Regions from separate parts of the Paenibacillus sp. DCT19 genome, predicted to be linked through region 2. Evidence: predicted binding sites of a transcription regulator. Region 2 holds the regulator's gene; the other holds the start of a gene.

Region 1 (3,181 bases), 2.7 Mb from region 2:
CTATAACGAAGAGAAAAAACGGGTTACGTTTGAAGACGTTGCTGGTGCTGATGAAGAGAAGCAGGAACTTGTTGAGGTCGTTGACTTCCTCAAAGATCCTCGTAAATTTGCAGCAGTAGGTGCACGTATTCCTAAGGGCGTATTGCTCGTAGGTCCTCCGGGTACTGGTAAAACATTGCTCGCACGTGCCGTAGCCGGTGAAGCGGGTGTACCGTTCTTCAGTATTTCCGGTTCTGACTTCGTCGAAATGTTCGTCGGTGTCGGTGCATCACGTGTACGTGATTTGTTCGAAAATGCGAAGAAAAATGCCCCATGTATCATCTTTATTGATGAGATTGATGCTGTAGGTCGTCAGCGTGGAGCTGGCCTTGGCGGTGGACACGATGAACGTGAACAGACGCTCAACCAGTTGCTCGTTGAAATGGACGGATTCGGCGCTAACGAAGGTATCATCATCGTAGCTGCAACGAACCGTGCAGATATTCTTGACCCTGCCTTGCTGCGTCCAGGACGTTTTGACCGTCAAATTACGGTTGACCGCCCAGATGTTAAAGGCCGTGAAGCTGTCTTGAAAGTACACTCTCGTAACAAACCTCTGACCAAAGATGTGAAGATGGATGTTATCGCGAAGCGTACAACGGGCTTCTCTGGTGCTGATCTAGAGAATCTCTTGAACGAAGCAGCATTGCTTGCAGCACGTCGTAATCGTAGAGATATCTCCATGAAAGAAGTTGACGAGGCGATTGACCGTGTCATTGTTGGTACGGAGAAGAAGAGCCGTGTTATCAGTGACCGTGAGAAGCGGATTGTTGCTTATCACGAAGCAGGTCACACCATCGTTGGTTATTTCTTGGAACATGCCGATATGGTACATAAAGTTACTATCATTCCGCGCGGACGTGCGGGTGGATATGTAATCATGTTGCCAAAAGAAGATCGTATGCTTGTCACCAAGCAAGAGCTGCTCGACAAAGTAACAGGACTCCTTGGAGGCCGTGTTGCAGAAGAATTGTTCATCGGCGAAATTGGTACTGGTGCATACAGCGACTTCCAACAAGCGACAGGTATTGTTCGTAGCATGGTTATGGAATATGGTATGAGTGAAAAATTGGGTCCAATGCAATTCGGAAGTTCACAAGGACAAGTGTTCCTTGGTCGTGATATTGGACATGAACAGAATTACTCGGATTCCATTGCATATGAGATTGATCAGGAAATGCAACGCTTTATTAACGAATGTTACGAGAAATGTAAGGACTTGCTCGTAAAACATACGAGAGAGATGCATCTGATCGCAGAAACATTGCTTGAAGTGGAGACTTTGGAAATGGATCAGATCAAGCAATTGATCGAGACAGGTTCTCTGACTCCGGTAGCTGAGAGCAACAATGATGATGAAGGTACGCCGAGCGAAAGCGGAGAGCCAATCGTTGATAACCTCGGCGATGTGCGTGTCCGTATCCAAGGCAAGGATGAAACACCTGGAACACCATCGGGTGATATTCCTAACGAAACTCCGAATCTGGATAAACCTAACGGCAATGATCCAGATGATGGTGGAACGAAACCAACATCATAATTCAAATTAATGATCTGTCTAATGGCAGATACACAGAGGAGAGCCCAAGGGCTCTCCTTTTTTATGTCATAAGAATCAATTCAGGGATAATGATACGCATGCCGATTATTTTAAATTATATATAACGATAATGATGAGATTGAGGAAGAACCATGCAGAAAATGGGGGGTTATCAGGGAGTTCTGCAGCCTTTTCATTTATTGACAGAGTCGTGAACGTTGTGTACATTAGGTGTTAAACCGCTTGTGATTCGTTTCTCAAGCGAAAAATGATGACGTAGACAGTCATACGAAACAGTGAATAACGCTGTCCCGATAAAGGAGAGGATCACAGGTGGAAGCTCTGGCTTTAGAGCGCAAGGCTGAGATGAACCGTGAGCTGCGTGAGCGGCTGATGGAGTTGAAAAAGGAACGTAATGCTATTATTCTTGCTCATTATTACCAGCGTGATGAAGTACAGGAAGTTGCCGATTTTCGAGGAGATTCATTTCTGTTAGCTCAAAAAGCTGCAGAGACCGATGCAGATGTAATCGTATTCTGTGGAGTTCATTTTATGGGTGAAAGCGCTAAAATTTTGGCACCAAACAAAACGGTTATTATTCCGGATGAACGTGCAGGTTGCCCGATGGCTGATATGGTCAACGTTGAAGGGCTCCGTAAGTTAAAAGCACAACATCCAAATGCCAAAGTGGTTACGTATATCAATTCCTCGGCAGAGATCAAAGCAGAAACGGATATCTGTTGTACCTCAGCAAATGCAGTTAAAGTGATCCAATCTGTTGATTCCGATGAAATCATCTGGGTACCTGATAAAAATCTAGGTCATTATGTGCAGCAACATACGGACAAGAAGATGATTATCTGGGAAGGGTATTGTAATACCCACGATATGCTTACAGTTAAAGACGTTGTTGAGATGAGAGCGAAATATCCGAATGCTGAATTTGTTGTCCATCCTGAATGTCGCCCAGAAGTAGTGGAGATGGGTGATTTCGTAGGCAGCACTACAGCGATTCTTGAATACTGCAAGAAGTCTACAACGAAAGAGTTCATCGTAGGTACGGAAGATGGCACAGGGTATCAGCTTCGTCTGGATAGCCCAGACAAACAGTTTCATTTTGCCACCAAGTTTCTCGTTTGCCCTAACATGAAGGTGAATAACCTGAAGAAACTGGTGAAGTGTCTGGAAACGATGAAGCCGCAAATTTACGTACCACCAGCTGTTGCTGACAAAGCTAGAGAATCACTAGAGCGCATGTTACTGGTGAAGTAACGAGCGTTACTCTTGCTCCAAGACGGGTGAATAAAATGATACCTTCATACTTAGTTGATTTTGATCTGTCCTCACTGCCTGTAGTTGAGACGGATGTGCTAGTGATTGGTTCAGGCATTGCGGGATTGTTCACTGCCATCAAAGCCGGTGAAGAACGCCGTGTGTTGATGATCACGAAGAAATCGTTATTGGAAAGTAACACACGGTATGCCCAAGGAGGAATTGCCGCTGTCATTGCAGAGGATGATTCCCCCGCATACCATTTGCAGGATACCTTAATCGCTGGAGCAGGCTTATGCCGCTCCGCAGCGGTTGAGGCGTTGGTGAATG
Region 2 (3,181 bases):
GCATGGGAGATTAGATCTGTATGCGGATAGAAATGAGCCTGTTCAATGTTGAGGGCGATAAAATCGGCCTTCATCCCTACTTCTAATAGACCCGTGTCATCTAAGAAAATAGACTTAGCGCCGTAAGCTGTCCCTAACAAAAGAGCTTCTCCAGCGGGTACAGCGGTTGGATCACCCGATACTCCTTTATGAATAAGTGCTGCCAGTCTCATCTCTTCAAACATATCCAGGTTGTTGTTGCTTGCAGGGCCATCCGTTCCCAAGGATACCATCACACCGGCTTTTAGAAGATCCGGTACACGAGCGACACCCGAAGCAAGCTTCAAGTTACTACCCGGATTATGGGAGACTGCAACATGATTTCGAGCCAAAATTTCAATTTCCTCGTCATTCAAATGTACGGCATGAGCTACGAGGGAAGGACGGGAGAAGAATCCCAGTTTCTCCAGATGAGCTACAGGACGAAGTCCATAATCCGTTACATTTTGCTCCACTTCTCGGATCGTTTCTGACATGTGTGTATGCAGAGGCAGATTCAAGTCGTGTGCAACTTGTACAAGCTTCTCTATGTAATCTGGCGGACAAGTGTACGGAGCGTGTGGGGAGATTACCGTGGTGATGCGGCCATCCGCTTGTCCATGCCATTCACGGGCAAATGCAGCCGACTCTTCCAACTTACGCATCTGCTCTTCTTCTGAACACAGGCCAATAACACCACGAGCTAGGGAAGCACGAATCCCGGATTGTTCTACCACTTTAGCCACTTGATCCATATGATCATACATATCGAGGAAAGCCGTCGTTCCGCCTTTGAGCATTTCTAATACGGACAGGGATGATCCCCAGTACACATCTTCAGCTGTCATTTTCGCTTCCATAGGCCACATTTTTTCTTGCAGCCATACTTGCAGAGCTAGATCATCGCCGTGCCCTCTAAGCAAAGACATTGCTGCATGACCATGCGTATTGATCAGACCCGGTAGGAAAAGAAGTCCTTTTCCATCCACTTTAGGCAGGTTCTCGTCCCCTTCCGGCAACGTCTCACCAATATGCACAATCTTATCATTTTCCACAACCATATAGCCTTGAACGACTTTCCAGTCCAAACCACTGTTTACGGCAAATTTGCCGTTATGAATAACCCATTTATTTGTTGTCATCTTCCTCGTCGTCCTTTCCATTCTCCAGGTAATAAGCTAGGCTGAGCAGATCCGTCGTAAAATCAGCATGATGAATGCGAATATGCGGCGGCGTTTTCAAAATCGTTGGTGCAAAATTAAGTATAGCCTCGATACCCGATTCAACCAGTTGATCAGCTACATTTTGAGCTTCTGTATCTGGAACTGTAATGATGCCGATTCGAATATTATCCTTTTGGACAGAATCTGATAATTCATTCATCGGTTGCACTTTCAGGCTATTAATCTGAGTACCGATTTTGGGTTCGTATGCATCAAACACGGCAACGATCTTCATGTTGTCTTTTAAGTAAGCATTGTAATTGGACAAGGCGTGCCCAAGGTTACCCGCACCCACCAATGCCACGTTGATTTGCTGATCAATCTTCAGAATATGGCGAATCTTCTCGATTAAGTAGGAAACGTCGTAACCAATGCCTTTGCGACCAAAATCACCAAAGTAGGCTAGATCCTTCCGAATCTGAGCTGGATTAAGATCCAAGCGCAGTCCTAGTTCTTGAGAAGAAACCGTAGTAACCTCGCGTTGACTCAATTCACTCAAATAGCGCAAGTAAACTGGCAAACGCCGCACTACCGCTTCTGATATTTTATCTGATTTCATTCGTTTACTCCCCTTTACCAATGTGACCCTGTAAATAGATTAAATAGGAGGCATCCTCGTATCCATACATGACGGTTTACCTGGACAGGATGCCTCAATGATATACATGATGATAGCGGTAACCTTTGTTCCTCAATGATTGAATCTAATAAATTTTACAACTAATTGCATTCATGGTGCAATGCTTGTGCGTATAGCACTGCTTCCGAAGCTTATTCAGTAGGTTGGTCTAACCACTCACGAATTCGTGGAACCATCTGTTCGGTGAGCATATGCTCCATTTTGGGACCTGGTAATGAATATAAGAAATACTTACCATAATACGCTTCAATGACTCGTGTATCGTATACAATGACGATGCCTCTGTCCTTCGCTGTGCGTACAAGTCTTCCGAACCCCTGCTTGAAACGAATAACAGCCTGTGGCACAGATAATTTCATAAATGGATTTTTCTTTTGTTGTTGCAACAGCTCGCTTTTCGCTTCCAGAAGTGGATGATTCGGCGGCTGGAACGGCAATCTAACAATAGCTAGACAGGTGAGTGCATCCCCTGGAATATCTACACCTTCCCAGAAACTGCTCGTACCCAAAAGCACAGTTGCCTTCGCGTCTTGGAAGCGGCGTGTGAGCTTCGAACGACTACCACTATCCACCCCTTGACCGAGCAGCGAGATATCGTTGCCAGCCAAGGCCTCCTTCAGCGGATCATACACTTGTCTCAACATCCGATACGACGTGAAGAGTACCATCATCCGTCCACGCGTCGCAATGGCAGTTTCAGCTAGTGAATGCACCAACATATCAACAAAGTGTGCATCCCTACGCTGCCTTTTACACTTGGGAAATCACGCGGAATGACAAGCAATGCCTGATCCCGATAACGGAACGGGGACGGCAGCAAGGACGTAAGCAGGCGGTTATGGTCTGCTGCTTCCTGCAGTCCTAATTGCTCAATCATAAATTGGAATGACTTATCTACAGAAAGGGTAGCTGAAGTCAGAACGACGCTTTTCTTTTTGTCAAAAAATAATTCCTTCAGTTGTGCGCTGACATCTACAGGAACCGCATAGAGCTGTAGCGATTTACTTCGGAATTGCCCACTTGCTTCCATCCAATAGACGGTGTTGGCATCATCCATTCGCATGAAGAAGCGTAGATTTTCTTTGAGTAAGGCCAGATCTTTCAGAAGACCTGTAATATCCGTAATCAAGCTATCGGCTTGATAGTCATCTTGTTCTTCCTTGATCTCAAGTAACAGCTTATCGCCCTTGCGAATTAAGTCACCTAACGTTACGTATATTTGATTTTCATCCTCTTGTAGCGCCTTCCACTTATCTGGCTTCATTGACGGCTTCAATCGAAGAGAGAATTGGCTCGTCTC

The links. The regulator Rex, encoded in region 2, represses fermentation and respiration genes when NADH is low (regulators of the CRP and FNR family bind a similar motif). The targets are predictions, from matches to a motif close to TTGTGAAATATTTCACAA.
Region 1: the regulator Rex is predicted to act here: its motif matches at 1,823-1,840, upstream of nadA (quinolinate synthase NadA).

What each region holds. Positions count from the first base shown of each region.
Region 1 covers NZ_CP029639.1:65,653-68,833, forward strand. Annotated here, with positions in the region: gene ftsH (ATP-dependent zinc metalloprotease FtsH) at 1-1,579, shown strand, start outside; gene nadA (quinolinate synthase NadA) at 1,913-2,851, shown strand; gene nadB (L-aspartate oxidase) at 2,887-3,181, shown strand, end outside.
Region 2 covers NZ_CP029639.1:4,075,571-4,078,751, forward strand. Annotated here, with positions in the region: gene DMB88_RS18380 (amidohydrolase) at 1-1,160, opposite strand, end outside; gene DMB88_RS18385 (redox-sensing transcriptional repressor Rex) at 1,147-1,800, opposite strand; partial or broken gene dinG (ATP-dependent DNA helicase DinG) at 2,013-3,181, opposite strand, start outside.